Regions from separate parts of the Brevibacterium sp. CT2-23B genome, predicted to be linked through region 1. Evidence: predicted binding sites of a transcription regulator. Region 1 holds the regulator's gene; each other region holds the start of a gene.

What was found. Region 1 encodes LexA, which represses DNA repair genes until DNA is damaged. Its sites were predicted from a motif close to TCGAACANNTGTTCGA; they were not measured.
Region 2: a site for LexA is predicted at 4,147-4,162, ahead of HIM68_RS17760 (HNH endonuclease signature motif containing protein). Genes of this name have one in related genera too.
Region 3: a site for LexA is predicted at 1,615-1,630, ahead of HIM68_RS10810 (HNH endonuclease signature motif containing protein). Genes of this name have one in related genera too.

The regions. Positions count from the first base shown of each region.
Region 1 is NZ_JABBYK010000007.1:62,786-68,927, reverse strand. It holds gene hisH (imidazole glycerol phosphate synthase subunit HisH) at 1-233, opposite strand, end outside; gene HIM68_RS17015 (hypothetical protein) at 230-832, opposite strand; gene hisB (imidazoleglycerol-phosphate dehydratase HisB) at 829-1,425, opposite strand; gene HIM68_RS17005 (histidinol-phosphate transaminase) at 1,422-2,600, opposite strand; gene HIM68_RS17000 (LysM peptidoglycan-binding domain-containing protein) at 2,739-3,077, opposite strand; gene lexA (transcriptional repressor LexA) at 3,312-4,067, shown strand; gene HIM68_RS16990 (ATP-dependent DNA helicase) at 4,134-6,104, opposite strand; gene hflX (GTPase HflX) at 6,101-6,142, opposite strand, start outside.
Region 2 is NZ_JABBYK010000008.1:67,575-73,716, forward strand. It holds gene HIM68_RS17755 (cytochrome P450) at 1-1,187, shown strand, start outside; gene HIM68_RS17760 (HNH endonuclease signature motif containing protein) at 1,533-4,043, opposite strand; gene HIM68_RS17765 (NADP-dependent malic enzyme) at 4,694-5,899, shown strand; gene HIM68_RS17770 (organic hydroperoxide resistance protein) at 6,123-6,142, opposite strand, start outside.
Region 3 is NZ_JABBYK010000003.1:503,795-509,936, forward strand. It holds gene HIM68_RS10800 (hypothetical protein) at 156-851, opposite strand; gene HIM68_RS10805 (hypothetical protein) at 919-1,491, opposite strand; gene HIM68_RS10810 (HNH endonuclease signature motif containing protein) at 1,721-3,406, shown strand; gene HIM68_RS10815 (N-acetylglucosamine-6-phosphate deacetylase) at 3,577-4,809, opposite strand; gene HIM68_RS10820 (alpha/beta fold hydrolase) at 5,152-6,142, opposite strand, start outside.

The DNA of each region.
Region 1 (6,142 bases):
AGCAGCGGTCGACCCTGTTCGTGGCGGGCCCGGATGAGGTCGACTCCCCCGACGTTCTCCAGTCCGGCCATCACGGCCGAAAATGCGCCGACGCCGGGGACCAGCAGTCCGTCGGAGTCGTTGATGACATCGTGATCGGCCGTGAGCGTGACCTCGGCGCCGGCTGCGGCGACCGCACGCACGGCGGAACGGACGTTTCCGGCACCGTAGTCGAGGACGGCCACAGTCGTCATCGCTTCGCCCCCTTGCTCAGCACCGACCAGATCCTCCACAGGGAGAACCCGAGGACGATGGCACCGAGTGCGGCGACGACCCAGGCGATGGTGTTCCCGCCCAGGGCCAGAGCAATGCCGAAGGCCATGACGAGTCCGGCGAGGACGGCGGCGATGATCCACAGCAGTGCCGTGCGTGCCATGGCGGCCCGACCCGGGCTCATCGTGGCCGCACTGGCCTGCAGCTTCGTCATCGACGACGTCGGGATATTGCCTTCGACATCTTCTGCGGCAACGGTTTCGAGCAGCAGACCTTCGAGCACATCGGGCAGGTTCTTCAGCGCCAGCCCGGCCGGCACATCGGACTCCCGGGCGCCGTGGCGGAAATGGCCGGCGTCGATCTGCTCTTCGCTGCGCACGAGGAGGAGGACCTCATGTTTGCCCGCGAGCTTCGAGATCGCTGCGGCCGCCTCGTTGCCGGCTTTGACATCCGTGTCGGCGAGGACGATACCGCTGAACTCGCCGATCGGCACGATGGTGCCGGAGATGTTCGACAGCACGCACGCGGCGGCCAACTGTTGGGCGACCCCGAACGGGGTCACGATGACGGTCGTGCTCACAGGACTCCCTTGGTGCTGGGAACGGAATCGCTGCGCGGATCGGTTTCGACGGCCTCGCGCAGCGCGCGGGCGAAGGCCTTGAACTCGGCTTCGACGATGTGGTGCGGGTCGCGACCGCGCACCAGGTCGAGGTGGACGGTCAGGCCGCCGTTGAAGGCGATCGATTCCAGCGAGTGGGAGGTCATCGAACCGGTGAAGTGACCGCCGATGAGGTGGTACTGCTGGCCCTCGGGCTCGCCTTCGTGGACGAAATAGGGGCGACCGGAGACGTCGACGACGCACTGGGCCAGGGCCTCGTCCAGCGGCACGGCGGCGAAACCGTAGCGGCGGATGCCGACCTTGTCGCCGAGCGCTTCGCGCAGGGTCTGACCGAGCACGATCGAGGTGTCTTCGACGGTGTGGTGGACGTCGATGTGCGTATCGCCGGTGGCGGTGATGTCGAGGTCGATCATCGAGTGCTTCGACAGGGCGGTGAGCATATGGTCGAAGAACGGCACGGAAGTCGAGATGTTCGAGGTGCCGGTGCCGTCGAGGTTGACGGACACGGACACCGTGGACTCGGACGTGGTGCGTGAGTTCTGGGCCTGCCTCATGGAGTGCCTTTCGTCGGGGCGGCTGATGACGTGGTCGGAGACTGCGGACGGTCCGCGAGGACGTCCGGTGATTCGGCGAGGATGTCGTCGATGGCGGTCAGGAACGCTTCGGTCTCTGCCTCGGTGCCGGCGTTGACGCGGGCGTGGCCGGTGATGCCGATATCGCGGATGAGGACTCCCCGGTCGAGCAGCTTCTGCCACAGCTCGGCCGGTGAGGCGATGTTGCCGAAGAGGACGAAGTTCGAATCGCTGTCGTGGACGGTGAAGCCCGCCTCGGCGAGGTGGCTCGACATACGGTTGCGCGAGTCGATGAGACGGTCGACATTGCCCAGCAGCAGTTCGGCATGTTCGAGTGCGGTGCAGGCCAGCACCTGAGTGATCTCGGACAGGTGGTAGGGCAGACGGACGAGGCGGAGGACGTCGATGAGTTCGGGGGCGGCGATGGCGTAGCCCAAGCGCAGTCCGGCACAGGCGAAGGCCTTGCTCATGGTGCGCGAGACGACGAGGCGGGGCCGGCCCTCAAGCAGAGTCATGGCCGAGGACTTGGCGGGGCGGGAGAATTCCGCATATGCCTCGTCGACGATGACTACCCCTGCGCAGTTGTCGTAGGCGGCTTCGATGACGTCGAGGCCGATCGAGGTGCCGGTCGGATTGTTCGGGGTGCACAGGAAGACGATGTCCGGATTCGCACGAGCCACCTCGGCGGCGACCGTCTCGGCATCGAGAGTGAAGTCGTCCTTGCGTTCGACGTGCTGCCATTCGGCACCCGTGCCCGTGGTGATGAGCGGGTGCATCGAATACGAGGGGGTGAAGCCGAGGACCGTGCGGCCCGGGCCACCGAAGGCCTGGACGATATGGCTGAGCACTTCGTTCGAACCATTGGCTGCCCAGATCATGGAGGGGTCGAGGTCGACGGAGTCACCGGCGCGTTCGTTCACACCGTCCAGATAAGTGACGAGGTGTTCGCGCAGTGCGGTGAATTCGCGATCGGGATATCGATTGAGTCCGGCGAAATGATCGTCGACGGCTGCGCGCATGCTGTCGACGACGACGTCCGGAAGCGGATAGGCGTTCTCGTTGACGTTGAGCTGGACCGGCACATTGAGGTGCGGCGCCCCGTACGGCTTGAGGCCGACGAGGTCTGAACGCACTGGCAGAGAGTCGATGTTTCCCACGGCGATCATTCTACCGAGAGGCCCCCGCCGCCCGGGCGGCGGGTCGGGCATCGAGATACGCCGGTCGGCTCACCCGATCGAACGGGTCAGCGCGCTGCCGGTCGGGCCGGCGCCCTGCCGGTCGAGCAGGGTCCGGCCTCAGCGGACGGGGACGTCGAGGGTCTGTCCGGGGTGAACCGTCGGGGTGTCCAGGTGGTTGATCTCGACGATATCGGCAACGACATCGCGGGTGTCGCGGTCGATGCCGAGATTCGAAGCCACGGTCCACAGCGATTCGCCCTCACCGACGACGACTGACTCGGCGTCGATGCCGATGCTCTCCGTCTCCGATTCGGCGACAGCAGCGGCCGAGAACGACTGGGTGGCGAGGAGGACCGCCCCGCCGATGACGACGAGAGCGACGAGCAGGGTCCGGAGAAGGCGCACAGCCTGGCGTCCACGAGGGGTCAGGTGCAGCTCGGTGTTCTGTGCAGACATCGCATTACCTCTTTCATTCGTACGATTCCACCAGTAATCGGTAGAACGTCTGTTCTATTCAACATGCCAATCGAACAAATGTCCAGTCCAACTCGAACATCTATGCGACAATGAGAGGGAACCAGCGTTGTTGATTGATCTGTCAGAACCATCTCAGTCGGCACTGACACGAGAATTTCCGAAGCGGAGATCACGGCGTTCAGCGGCAGGGAATAGAACGAAGGGGAACGAGCAATGGTTCAGAACAAACGAGGCAGAGGCAGGCCTCGCAACGAAGATGTTGCCAGCGAGATCGCTGCCGCTCGCACCGATGACGACGTCGTGCAGATCCCTGAGGGGTCATCCGGTGAGGGAGATTTCCGCCTCACTCCCCGTCAGCGTCTCGTGCTCGAGACCATCGAACGCGCGGTCGTGACCAACGGCTACCCGCCGAGCATGCGCGAGATCGGCAAGGCCGCCGGGCTGGCCTCCCTCTCCAGCGTCGCCCATCAGCTCTCCCAGCTCGAACGCCTCGGCTATGTCCGCCGTGACCCGAAGCGCCCGCGTGCCATCGAAGTGGTCAATCCGTTCGAAGAGGAAGAGGCCGAGCGCGCGAAGTACGAGGAGCTGGCCAACAACACTGTGCAGGTGCCGGTCGTCGGTCGTATCGCCGCCGGTGGCCCGATCCTGGCCGAGCAGGAAGTCGATGATGTCTTCTCCCTGCCGACCCAGGTCGTCGGCTCCGGTGAGATGTTCCTGCTCAAGGTCGTCGGCGATTCGATGATCGAAGCCGCCATCTGCCACGACGACTGGGTGGTCGTGCGCAAGCAGCACACAGCTGACAACGGTCAGATCGTCGCCGCCCTGCTCGACGGCGAGGCCACGGTGAAGACCCTCAAGCGCAAGGCCGGTCAGCAGTGGCTGATGCCGCAGAACGAGAACTACGAACCCATCGACGGAACCTACGCGCAGATCATGGGCCTCGTCGTCGCCGTCATCCGCCGCCTCTGATCTTCCGTCGGCTCTCCGCAGTTTGAACGCAAAGGCCCGCGACCGATTCGGTCGCGGGCCTTTGCGTCATCCTTCGTCGGTTTCGGCCAGCCTCGCCAGGCTCTTGCGAACGAGACCGGAGTTCGTCGTCGGCCACATCCTTGGCATCGAATTGACGAGGAACCCGGCATACCGGGCCGAGCGCAGCCGCGAGTCGAGCACGGCCACCACTCCCCTGTCCTTGGTCGACCGGATGAGGCGTCCGGCGCCCTGAGCCAGACGCAGGGCGGCATGCGTGGCCGACACCGCCATGAATCCGTTGACTCCCCGCTGGTCGGCATCGCGTGCCCGCGCCTGCATGAGCGGGTCGTCCGGACGTGGGAACGGCAGACGATCGATGATGACCAGACGGTTCGTCCGTCCCGGCACATCGACCCCCTGCCACAGTGACATGGTTCCGAACAGGCAGGTCTGGTCGTCGGCCGTGAACTGAGAGACCAGCGCCGGCAAGCCGTCATCGCCTTGGAGCAGGATCGGGAAATCGAACTTCTTCCGCAGGTGTTCGGCCGCCGCGTTTGCGGCCGCCCGGGAGGAGAACAGGCCCAGTGCCCCGCCGTTCGAGGATTCGACGAGTTCCTCGAGTTCGGTCAGCGCTTCCTCGCTCAGTCCGCTGCGTCCGGGCTTGGGCAGGTGGGAGGCGACATAGAGGATTCCCTGTTTGCCGTAGTCGAAGGGTGATCCGACATCGAGGCTGTCCCATTTCGGGGCGTCGGGTCCGAAGAGTCCCAACGAGGCGGCCACCGCGTCGAAGTTCCCACCCAGGGACAGGGTCGCCGAGGTGGCCACGACCGTTGATTCCTCGAAGATGCCGTTGCGCATGGTGCCGGCCACGCTCAAGGGCGCGACGACGAGATTCGTCGTCTCCTTCTCCCGGAAGGTCGAGCGCGAGAGCCAGATGACGTCGTTCTTGCCCGGGTCACAGAAGCGTTCGGCGAGTTCGAAGATCTCCTGGCAGCGTGCCTTGGCCATCTGCCGGCCGGCATCGGCGTCCTCGGTCTTGCCGCCGATGTCGTTGATGATCTGGCGGGCGGAGTCGCGGATCTGTGCCAGGGCCAATCCGAGCGCCTCGCTCATGTGGAGGATGAGTCCCTCGGGCACCGAGGCCTGCGCACGTTCGAGAGCCGCCGCGGCGGAGTCGAGCAGTGACACGACTCCGTCCTGGACGGTGGTGTGTTTGCGTACGGAGCTCGTCGCGGCCGAGAGCATACTCGTGTTGATCTGCCCGGACAGGGCGCTGGTCACCCGGTCCTTGAGTTCGTGGGCCTCGTCGATGATGATGACATCGTGCTCGGGCAGCACGTTCGATTCCCCGAAGGCGTCGATGGCCAGCAGGGCATGGTTCGTCACGACGATATCGGCTTCGGCGGCTTTGTTCCGGGCGATTTCGGCGAAGCATTCGGTGAACAGCGGACAGTTCGAACCGAGGCAGTCGAAGGCGTTGACGGACACCTGTGACCAGGCACGATCGCTGACGCCGGGCAGGAGGTCGTCCCGATCGCCGGTGTCGGTGGTCTTCTCCCAGGTGCGGATCCGCTGGATCTCCTCCCCCAGACCGGAGCGTTCGGTGGGTTTGCGTCCCGCCTCGGCGTCGGCACCGAGGTCGAAGAGCATGCCCTCGCCCTCGTCGGGGTACCCGCCGGCGAGCTTGTGCTTGCACACATAGTTTCGGCGGCCTTTGAGCAGTGCCGCCCGAGGCAGCGGATCGAGGTCCTTCTTCACGGCCTTGAACAGCCGGGGCAGGTCGCGGTGGATGATCTGCGTCTGCAGGGCCAGGGTCGCCGTTGATACGACGACCTTCCCGCCGGTGCGGGTGACGTACTCGGCCGCCGGCACGAGGTAGGCCAGCGATTTGCCGGTGCCGGTTCCCGCCTGCACGAGCAGATGGATTCCCTTGTCCAGCGACGAGGCGACCGCCTGCGCCATCTCCTGCTGACCCTCGCGTGGCGATCCGCCGATGGCGCCGACGGCGGATTCGAGGAGGGTGTCGACAGTCTTCACTCGTCGATGACCAGGTCCGGACGTTGGAATTCGCGCAG
Region 2 (6,142 bases), on a different contig from region 1:
CGGTCCCGGTTCTCGACGACGACCCGTTCTCCCGGGAGACGCTGGAGAATCCGCTGCCCTTCCAAGAACGACTCCGCGAAGCCGGGCCCGTCGTCTATCTGTCGAAGTATGATGCCTACGCGATCGGGCGCTTCGAGCATCTGTCTGCTGCCGTCTCGGACTGGCAGGGTTTCGTATCCGGCCGCGGCGTCGGTCTCGAGAAGCCGTGGCATGCACGTGGGCTGCTGCAGATGGATCCGCCCGAGCATGACACTCCGCGGGAAGTTCTGCAGGAGATCCTCTCCGCTCGAGTGCTGCGTGCGATGACCGATCAGTGCATGAAGCGCGCCGGCACACTCATCGATGAACTGCTGGCCGGCAAGAACTCCGGTGATCAGGTCGACGTCGATGCATTCGGCGACATCGGCGCGGTGTTCCCGGTCAACTTCTTCCCCGATGCCTCTGGAATCAGTGACGAAGGCAAGGAAGGGCTCGTCGAGTACGCCGACTACATCTTCAACCTGGTCGGTCCGCCCAATGAACTCGTCACCGAGAACAAGTGTCCTGCCGGCGAGATGGCCGAGTGGGCGAATCAGCAGTGCCAGCGGGAGAACCTCAAGGAGGAAGGCTTCGGTGCCGACATCTGGGCTGCAGCCGACCGCGGTGAGATTCTCCATGACTTCGCTCCGCTGCTGACCAGGTCCCTCATCACCGCGGGCGTGGACACGACGGTGTACGGCATTTCGAGCATGCTCTACGGGCTCGCGACGAATCCCGAACAGTGGGAGGCGCTGCGTGAGAATCCCGGTCTCAAACGTGTGGCTTTCGACGAGTCGCTGCGATGGGAGTCGCCGGTTCAGCAGACGTTCCGTGAGACGTCTGAGGCGATCAATGTGGACGGCTGCATCATCCCTGCGGATACCCGAGTGATGATGTGCTTCGGTGCTGCGAATCGTGACCCGCGCCGGTGGGAGAACCCCGAGAAGTTCGATCTCTCTCGTGACCCGTCGGGTCACCTGGCATTCGGCATGGGCATCCATCAGTGCGTCGGTCAACATGCCGCCCGTCTGCAGGCGAGCTGCCTGCTCGAGCAGCTCATCCCCAAGGTCGCGAAGATCGAAGTCGCCTGCGAACACGGCGTCCGCCGCCACCACAACAACGCTCTGCGCGGTTGGGCGTCGATCCCGCTGCGCTTCACACTGGCCTGACGGCAGGGCGGCTCACCCTTTCCCGGTAGCAAGGTGGCGCGCTGACCTCACAGGATCGGGCACCAGCTGTGAGGACGACCGAGTGCCCTGATCGCAGGCCCTCACACCATCGGATCGCTTCGGATGAGTGCCAACGAATCATGAAGCGAAACCGTGGAGCATCACCGCCGCACCGAGGACCAACCTCGGTACGGCGGTGTTTGTGCAGTGGCATGGGTGCAGCGGTGATTGTGCGGTGGCATGTGCGCGGCGGTGTTAGTGCGGTGGGAGTTGTCCAGTGAGCTGCACACTGGTGATTGTGCAACGGGATTGGGGCAGACCGGTGCAGCTGAGCGGCGCGAGAGGTCAGAACGGCGGGGGATTGAACTCGAGGTCGTGGTCCCAACTGACCTTCTCAGGTACGTAGCGGGAATCCCACGGGTCAGTGGTTCCCGAGCTGTCCGGGGTGTACCTCGGCGAGACGTCAGCGAGTGCCTCGGAGACGGCGGCTTTCTCCCGGGCTGCGACCTTGGCCTCTTTGGCTGCGGCTTCCTTCTTCTTCCGCGCCGCTTCCTTCCGTAAGCGTGCTCGTTCCGCATTGATCTGAGCCATCCGAATTCGGTAGGCCTTATGACGGTCTCCAGTTAGCTGCTTCCGAGCCGCGGGGTCGCTTCCGGTGGGCAGACTGCGCTGGTGGTCAGAGTTCGCCCAATTGAGGCAACGCTCCAGCCGCAGCCGCCTGATTTCAGCCTGCTGCTCCCGATACGCCTCCGAAAGACGTCGCTGGTGTGCTTCGCGTTCCTCCCGTTGGCGCTTCTCTTCGTCGCGTTGACGAATCGTCGACTCGCCAGGCATGAGCTCGAGCACCCTTGGTGCTGCGGGAACCATCGACCAGGGCAGTTTCCACCGCTTGAGACCCAGTCGTCCCAGGGAATCGAATTCGAGCGCTTGGGCAACATTGATCGGCTGGCCCGGCGCCGACACAGTGGTCGAGATTCCGTGCTTGAACTCGTAATCGAGCTCACCGGATTTGGGCATAGTGACCCGAAGGCGGCCGGCGGTCTTCAACGCATGGTGCTTCTTGCACAGAGGATGAAGGTTTCCGAACCGAGTGAGACCGCCCTTGAGCGGATCCAGATGGAAGAACGGAACGACATGGTCGATCTCCGACTTCTCAGCCCGACGAACACAGCCGGGAACGGTGCACACTGTCCACTGCTCGACCAAGGTCTTCCGAAGATCCCTGGGGACCTGGTAAGTGGTCGCTTTGGCGTCGATGGGAGTGCCGGTGGCGGGATCGGTGAGGATCCGCTGGATGCTCTTCGACCGGCCGGCGATGTTGCGAGCCACCTCGACGGGTACCGGTGAGCCATCGGCGAAAGTGCCGGGCAGGTCAGAGTCTCCAGTGAGCGAGAGGAACGGAACGGTCACCACGGTGGCGGCCTGATGCGACAGCCACCACGCGCTTGTGGGCATACGCAGCTTGACGACATATTCAATGGGACCGTCAGGGTCCTCACCTTCGACGCTGCAGTCGGGTCGGAAAGCCGAACCGTTCGGTCGGTTGGCGACAGAGAATCCGTCGGACGACTCTGTGCTGCTGTCGGACGAGCGCCCGGCGGACGACCCTGTGGCGCTGTCGGCCGAGTCCGAAGCGACGTGCTTCGCGAAGTCGGCGACGGCGTCGTCGGAGTCCATATCCGGAATGAGCTCGCCGTCGGTGTCGAGCAGCGACTTCTCTACGGTGGTTTGGATACCCGTGATCGGGTCGACTGAAATGACCTTGACCTTGAGTTCCGGCACTGGCCGGGTGAACAGATCGTACTCGAGCTGAGAGATGGAGCGGTCATCGCTGATCTCAACGCCCAGGGGCAGATTGAACGCCGACTTGTTCTTTCCATGCACGGCCAGCGCCATGCCCTGGATTCGGTTGTAGCAGGCGAAGATCTCCGCTGAAGGCCCGCTGACGGTCAGGCAGGCGGAGCCGTCCTTATAGCCTTCGACATCGACGCGGCGACGCTTAGTGGCGAGTTCGGTGTTGTCGACCGGCGGAACGAGCAGGGCGATCATCTTCGCCAGATCCCGGCGCAGGGTCTCGCAGGTGATATCGGCGCGCCTCGCGGCCAGGAAGATGTCGAGCTTCGGAAGGAAGTCGAACGCGACATCAGCACACTGGCGAGCGACCACATCGACATGTGCCTGGGTGAACTCTCTGGCGCGGACACGGTCGGCGAAGCGCGGCAGACCATAGAAGATCGTCATCGCGCCGGTGAGCTGACGGTAGGTACGGGCAGTGTTGGTCCCCAGCACTGTCGAGATCTCGACGAGGTCCTCAGCGTCGACATTGTCATAGACCCATTTCGAGAAGCAGATGCCCTCATCGAGCTCCGGGAACTCGGGCAGGACCTTCGCCTCGGACTCAGTCGCCTTGCGCAACTGTTCGCGGGCGAAGTCGGCGTCATAGAGCACAACTGTCGCGGAAGGTGAGCCGCCGGTGCCGGTCTTGTCGTCCGCTGGCGACGACGGGTCCTTGGTTGACGACGCGTCCTTGGACGAGGTCTCCGACTTCTCCGCAGCGCCGAAGACGGTGTTCTCTTCGGACTCTTTGGCGCGGCGATCAAAGGATGCGGAGATCGTCTCGCAGCGAAACGGTTCGGAGCCCTCGGGCATGGGCAGTTCGAGGGCGATGAAGACCTGTTCCAACACAACTGAGGAGACGGACTCGAGGAGGGAGAAATGGGCACGGTCGGAAGCGACAGCGTTCTCGGCAAAGCGAGACATGCTTGATTCGAAGCGGATGGCGAATCGGGGCGACGGCTGTGTCACACCCGGCTCGTCTGCCTGGTCGGGGGTCGAACGGTTGGTGGTGCCCTTCATTGCTCTTTCACCTGCCTCGGACTTCGTTGTCGGGGAAGTGGTGCTGACTTGAAAAGCTGTTAATCAGATCTTAGCCGGTCAAGCTGACATTCACAATAGTAAAAAGAAAAAAGATTCGAATAAGTTTCGATGACATATTGATAGTGAATTGATTCTCTACTTATCATTGCACTCGGTGCTGACATGAGGGCGTTCGGCCTCGTTCGGCCAGGTCAGGGGTTGTTTTGCGCCGGTCCAAAGGTCTGGAGAACATGCCACCGGAACGGCGGGACAGCCTCGGTGGGGCCGGATTATCGGGTGAAACGGGTCACAGCATCGGTTATGATGATCGAGTTGTCGGATGCGACCCATGAGGTCGGTACTCGCCTCTTGCGAGCCGTATCCGCACTGCGCGCAACCGCGTCGCCCTTCACCTAGGGCCATGTCGCGGGCCGCGTCGACGTCACCGCACCATCCTTCACTGGTGACCAGTTCTTCGCCCAGACCATCGCCTGCGCTCACGGTCGACCGTGTCCGCGCCGGCCGACGTCCAGACGATCACTGCCGGCTGCACCGATGATCCGATCATCGAGCGGAGTGCTCGCCCAACCGAGTGCTCACGAGCTTCGTAAGCTCACGAACCGCCGCCGCATCAACCACGAGGATCAACCATGACGACCACCGCTCACAACTCCGCCGCCTCCGACCAGGGCTCGAAGGGCCCGATCACCGACGCTGAGATCTTCGAGGCGCACGAAGGCGGCAAGCTCTCCGCCGAGCTCACCTCACCGCTCCAGACCCAACGCGACCTCTCGATCGCGTACACGCCGGGCGTGGCCAAGGTCTGCACCGCGATCAAGGATGAACCGCAGCTGGCGCGCACGCACACGTGGACCGGCCGGCTCATCGCGGTCATCTCGGACGGGTCGGCTGTGCTCGGCCTCGGTGACATCGGTCCGGCCGCCTCGCTGCCGGTGATGGAGGGCAAGTGCGCCCTGTTCAAGTCCTTCTCCGGGCTGAATGCGATTCCGATCGTACTCGACACCAATGACACGGACGAGATCGTCGAAACCATCGTCCGCATGGCCCCGACCTTCGGTGCGATCAACCTCGAGGACATCTCGGCTCCGCGCTGCTTCGAGATCGAAGACCGGGTCAAGGAAGCCCTCGACATCCCCGTCATGCACGATGACCAGCACGGCACCGCGGTCGTCGTCCTCGCAGCGCTGACCAATGCTCTGCGCGTGGTTAAGAAGTCCTTCGAGTCCGTCCGCGTCGTCGTCTCAGGCGCCGGTGCTGCCGGTGTGGCCGTGGTGAAGATCCTCGCCGACGCCGGCGTGAAAGACATCGTCGTCCTCGATTCCAAGGGAGTCGTCGAATCCGGCCGCTCCGACCTCACCGAGACCAAGCAGTTCCTCGCCGAGTCGACGAACCCGCGCGGAATCTCCGGTGGGATCGGCGAAGCCCTCGACGGTGCCGATGCCTTCATCGGCGTCTCCGGCGGCACCATCGACGAGGCGCATCTGGAGAACATGGCCGACGATGCGATCATCTTCGCCCTGTCGAACCCCAACCCCGAGGTGGCCCCCGACGTCGCCGCCAAGTACGCCACCGTGGTGGCCACCGGGCGCAGCGACTTCCCGAACCAGATCAACAACGTCCTCGCGTTCCCCGGAATCTTCCGCGGCGCGCTCGACGCCGATGCCAACGAGATCACCGACGATATGAAGCTCGTCGCCGCTCGTGCGATCGCCGATCTCGTCGGCGATGATCTCGAGCCCGGTTACATCGTGCCCGGTGCGCTCGATTCGCGTGTCGCTCCGGCCGTCGCCGAGGCGGTCGAGAAGTCCGCGCTCGAGGCCATGGCCAAGCGCTGACGCTTCGTCGGTGGGCCATCGCCGACTCGGAATTGTCGCCGAGGCGGCCGAATACGGCTGAGGGGCGGGTGAAGAGTGATCTTCACCCGCCCCTCAACTGTGTGTCGGTTGCTGTGCTGATTGCGTTCCGCTCCAGGCCGTGTGCCACAGGTGGTCGGGCACCGGCGGCCGTCGGTTGGCCAGCGGAGGACTGCCGCCCATGCCAGGCAGACGCGGTCGGAACTCAGTCGTCGGTGACGGTGA
Region 3 (6,142 bases), on a different contig from region 1:
GGGTGCGGGTACGTGTCTTCTGCGCGCAGTGGTGTGCGCGGACGTGTTCGACTGTCACCGAGGGGCGGCCCGCCGCTGTCTGGGCGGTCGCCCGAAGATGGATGGTCACCCGGGAAACCAGGTGTGGGTCGGCGCTGCAAACGCCGATTGGGATGTCAGCCGAACGCGGGAGGGCCGCGGCGGTAGTTCGGGCCGACCACCGCTGAGGTGACCGGCTGCGGCACCCGGAGCGAAGCGCAGAGCTTGCGGAACGGTTCGTCGGCCAGGATTCCGGCCGCCTCGGCGAGGGCTCGCAGCGCGCCGATCACCGGGCCCAGGGCCAGCTGCAGAATGCTGAGGACGATGTCCTCACCGCGTTTGAGGATCACGGCGGTGACGAGGACGGCGACGACGTGGGCGATGATCATCCCCGCCGAGGTTGCCCCGTGGCTCGCATGTCCGAGCGCGGTTGCGGCAGGACCGAGATCAAGGGAGCCGGAGGCTGGGACGATGTGTCCGGCGTGGGCGTGGAGGGCCGCCTCGGCGGAAGTGGATCCGGCACCTGCAGCTCCGGCCTGCCCGCTTCCGGATTGAGCGGTTCCCGCGTGGGCCCCCGCATGGGCGAAGGTGTGTGCAGACCAGCTCATCGTCAGGTGCATGAGCACCTGTCCGAGGCCGAGCAGGCCCGCCAGAGTCAGGTAGCCCAGGCGCCTGCCGGCGACGATCATCGCCGCCCAGAGGACGAGAACGAAGACGACCACAGTGCCCGGAATCGAGACGCCGCCACCAGCACCGAGGTGCATGAGCAGGGCGAGGAGAGTCGTGAAGAGGGCAGCGAAGAGCGCACGTACGGATTTCGTCCATCCGGTCATGGGCCCTCCTCTCAGCTCGCTCCCACATTCTACTCAATGTAGAACAATTTCGGGAAGGCGACTGAGCCTACATCCGCAGCCAGGTATCGGCGGTCTTCTTGACCATGGCACCGGCATCAGCGGCAGCATCCCCCCAGGCGACGAGGTTGCCATCGGGGTCAGTGGTGGAGTCGGAAAGGACGACGACGTCGAAGTTGCACACAAGACCCGCCATCGCCGAGGCGTAGACGGCTCCGGGGGTGCCCGCCGAGGACGCGTCGGCGCCGGCGTCGGCATCGCCCTCTGCCTGGGCGGCGGGGTCAGTGGTGACTTCGCCAGCTCCAGTGCCTGGCTCGCCCGCGGTGGCGTCGGCGCCGGCGATGATGATCCGGTCGACGGAGAGGTCATGCAGACCTGCGGCCAGATCATCGACGCCCTCGAACACATCCGGACTCTCGGATCGGAGCACGAGATCCTCCTCATCGGGGACGAAGATGCTCAGCTCCTCATCGGGAGTGTCGGCGAGGTCGGCCTTCGTCGACGCGAAGATGAGCACACCGCCCACAGCGCGGGTGCGGGTGACGATATCGCCGAGGGTCTCCATGGCGTCATCGCTGGGGTAGCTGGCGTCGTCGGTGTCAATGAGGAGCAGGGCATCCATACTCCAATCGTGCCACGACCGACTGACACATTCGAAGCCGGTTCACCTCGGCCACAGCCGACACCACCCCTGACCTGCATGGACACAAAGAATCTTGTGAGCATCCTCGAACTGTGACGAACACTGAATTTATGTTCGAAACGTTTTTCGATCATCTATGGCGTTCCACGCATTATGAGCGTACACTGGATTCCAACAACAACGATGTTGGTGAACGGAATTCATCCCCATGACCCTCACTCCCGAACGCAGCTCCGATCATTCCGATCGGAACGCCGACAACTCCTCGCAGACCAGCGGACACCCGCTGCTGGCCGACGAGGAGTGGGCAGATCTCAGCCGCTTTGCGCCCGAGGTCACCTCTTCGATCACTCAGCTGATGAGCCTCAAAGATGAGCTGCGCTCGTTCGATCGCCCCATGGGAGCGGATCAGGCCATCATGCTCGCCGATGGGGTCGAGGCGATCACACGCATCAACGATGCATTGTCGACGCTCGCGCTCTCCGTCTGCGAACGTGTCGGAACACCCAGCGATTTCGGCGCCAAGTCGACGAAGTCGCTCATCGAGAACCGATTCAACCTCACCGGCGCCGAGGCGAATCGCCGCACCGATATGGCCAAGAACCTCGGCGGACGCGTCGACATGGCCGGACAGGCTCTGCCGCCTCTCTACCCTGTCGTCGCAGATGCGCTCCATGCCGGCACGATCTCCGCCGCCCAGGCGTCTGTCATCGAAGACTGCATGCGCAAACTGCCCACGTGGGTCAGTCAGACGGTCCGCACCGACGTCGAGACGCGCTTGGTCGACAACGCGCCCAAGGTCCGCCTCAAGGATCTGCGCGAGATCTTCGGCAAGCTCATGGGCTATATCGACCCGGACGGCGCAGAGCCGAACGACTCGGCCGACCGCTCGGCGTACAACATGTCCATGCGTGCCAGGACCAACGGCGACTGGGAGCTGCGTGGACTGCTCGACCCCGTCACCGGCGGAACTCTCAACGGGCTGCTGACCTCACGAATCCAGTCTGCGGGAGAAGACGACAAGGCCGGTGCCGACAATACCGATGCCGACTCGGCGACCGGCGCCTCTGAGATCGCGGCCGCGGGCAATCCCGCCACCGTCACCGGTGCTTCTGAGGAAACGAGCTCGCCGCTGCCAGACAAAGAGCTGCTTGAGATCGTCGACGCGGTGCTCTCCGGTGACCGATATGACGCGAAGCGAGTTCCGGCACCCGATCTCAACGCAGCTCGCACGAGCGGAAATTCGGCAGCTGTCCCCGGGGTCGGCGTTCGTGAGGACGGCGGTTTCGTGGACGTCAGCGCCGAACAGCCCTCGGCGCGCGAATGGATCTACGAACGATTCGCCGGCCTCGTCACGACGATCGACAAGCAGCGGACGGCTGCAGGAGCGCCTTATGCTCTCGTCATCAACGCCACCGCCGAAGATCTGGCCAAAGGAACAGGACACGGAACCACGGGCGCCGACAATCCCATTCCCATCAAGGAACTGATGAGAAACGGCCTCAACGGCTCGCTGTTCTTCCACCTCATGAGCGACAGGGCCAAGACGATGCAGGTGGCCACAGAACAGCGCTTCGCCAATCGCAAACAGTTGGCAGTGATCACCGCCCGTGACCGAGGTTGCACGTTCCCCGGCTGTGACGCCCCTCCCGGTTGGTGCGATGCCAACCATGTGTTTCCATGGTCGCTCGGCGGAAAGACGGAGATCAACAATCTCGCGCTGCTCTGCAGCTATCACCACCACCTGCTCGACCGCACCGCCTGGGACACGGTGATGCTCTTCGACGGGCGACCGGCCTACATTCCGCCTGCCGCAAAGGACCCGGCTCGTAAGCCGATCCTCCACGCCCGCTTCATCGCGGACGACATCGTCGACTCCCTGTTCGACAAATAGCCGCCCCTCCTTTCAGGGGACAGCTGTGCCCACTTTCCAGCTTCGGCCGGGTTCAGCCCACTTTCCAGGTTCAACTCGGTTCAGCCCGGTTCAACTCGATTCAACTCGGTGCAGTCCGGTTCGGCCCGGTTCGGCCCGGTTCGGCCCGATTCGGCCCGGTTCAGTCGGGTTCAGTCCCCCAATGAAGAGGCTCGGATGCTCATGTCCTCATCGAGGAGCAGGAGATCCGCCGGCATTCCGGGAGCCAACAGGCTGCCGGCACCAGCGGCACCGCCCGCCGCCTGCAGAGAATCACCCGGCTCCGGCACTCCGCCCACCGCACGCAATGGAACGAATCCTGCGGACTGCACAGCGTCGAACGGGCTGAGTCCCACCTCGGCGACGGCCCGCTTCACAGCCTCGTCCATCGTCAACGTGGACCCCGCGATGGCGCCCTGAGCGCCGTCCGAGGTGACCAGACGAGCCACCGAATCCTTGACCTCGACCGGGAGCGAACCAAGGTGATAGCTCCCATCGTGCAGGCCGGTCGCCGCCATGGCGTCAGTGATGAGAGCGATGCGCCCGGGCACGAGTTCGTGGAGCATACGCGCGACCGGGGCAACCACGTGGACGCCGTCATTGATGAGTTCGACGGTGACATGCTCGGCCTCGGCCGCGGCGAGGACCGGCCCCGGAGCACGGTGATGGATTCCGGGCATCGCATTGAACGCGTGGGTGAGGATGCTCGCCCCCGCCTCGAAGGCCTGCGCGGCCAGCGCATAATCGGCAGCCGTGTGACCGACGGCCACACGCACCCCTGCCGCAGAGAACCGACCGATCGCATCGAGAGCACCGGGAAGTTCGGGCGCGATGGTGATCTGGCTCAGAGTTCCATCGGCCGCCTCGAGGATTGCTTCGACCGCCTCCGGAGTCGGCGATGTGAGCACTTCGGGCGCATGCGCACCTTTGAAATCCGGGGACAGGAACGGGCCTTCGGCGTGCAGGCCCATGACCATGGCCCGCTCACGGACGAGTCCGGCGCCCGCGCGCAAGGACTCACACAGCCCCTCGATCGTGTCGGAGACGTAGGACAGAGCGAGCCTGCCGGTGCCGTGGGCCCGATGCACGTCGAGGATCGCATCGATCCCCTCGCTCCTGTCCTCGGCGCTCGCACCGCCCGCACCGTGACAGTGGATATCGACGAACGCGGGAGCCACGTATCCGCCGGCGGCGTCGATGACCTCGCCTCTCGCCGAGGCGGCCCTGTCCTTCCAGCCGTCCCCGCGGCCCAGTGCCGTGACCGTTCCCTCGGCGACCGCGATCCACGTGTCCGCGGTCCCCTCGGTGAACGTCACCCGATCGCCGTCGAGGATGCACGCATTGTGGATGACCGCCTCGGCGGGGATCTGTTCGGTCTGTGTCATCAGGGTCCTTCCATCGCTCTGCGAACGCCTCATTCAGGGTACGGAATCAGTTGGTGAATTTACCCCGCAGTAGGGTCTTGGCGAGTAGGGTCTCGTCGGGCAAGGTGTCGACGGGTGTTGTGCCGACAGATCGGCTGTCGGCTCGCCCCAAGGTGCGAACAAACCGCTTGCCGCCTCGCGCCAGGGTGCGAACGAACCGCTTGCCGCCTCGCGCCAGGGTGCGAACGAACCGCTTGCCGCCTCGCCCCGGGGGCGCCGACAAAACGGTAGCCGCCCCGGCGCGGGGCGCGGACGAACCGGTTGCCGCGCCCACCTCAGGAAACCGACGAACCGACTGCCGGCTCACCCCAGTGTGCGAACTCGGTTCGCGTCGATGCCGAGCACATGAGTATCGAGGAACGCGAGCACGGTGCGGTACCAGACCTCGGCGTTCCCGCGGCCGAGGATCCAATGCCCCTCGTCGGGGAAGTAGAGGAACCGATGCTGAGTGTCGCCATCGGCGTCGAGGGGAGTCTTCGCCCGAGTGAGAAGATCCAGCCACAGCTCCTGACCCTGACCGATCGGTACCCGGTAGTCCTTGTCGCCATGGATGACGAGCATCGGCACCTCGATGTCATCGGCGAACAGGTGCGGCGAATACTGAGTCGACTGCTCCCGCATCGCCTGATCCCACGACGAATTGTCCGTCGTCCGCCCCATCGACGTGGTGTTCCACAGAGAGGCGTGGGTGACGATGCACTTGAACGCGCTGCCGGTATGCCCGGCCACCCAATTGGCCATGTATCCGCCGTAGGACCCGCCGGCCAGGGCGACACGTTCGAAATCGATGTCCGGCCTCTCCCCTGCGGCTTCGGTCAGCGCCATGATGTCGGTGAAGGGAGTGCCGCCCAGCTGCTGCTGACCGCGGTCGATCATCGCCTGCCCGTAGCCGGTGGAGATCGCCGGGTCCGGCAGCAGCACCGCATAGCCGGCAGCCGCGAAGGGACCTGGGTTCCACCGGTAGGTCCACGCATTCCACGACCCCCATGGTCCGCCGTGGGCGAAGACGACGAGCGGATGCGGCCCCTCCCCTTCCGGAAGCACCAGCCACGCACGGATCGGCGTGCCGTCCTCGGCACGGATCTCGACCTCGGTGAGGGTGCCTTCCTCGTCGAGCACCGTCGCGGGGTTCGCGAGCTCGCTGATGACCCCGGTGCGGAGGTCGACGGAGATCGGCAGCGGCGCGACATCGATCGCCGAGGCGGTCGCCACGACCGTGTCCTCGCGCAGGGCCAGCCCCGAGAACGAATACTTCTGATCGGCGCCCCCGACGAGCCGCCGAGGCTGAGCATCA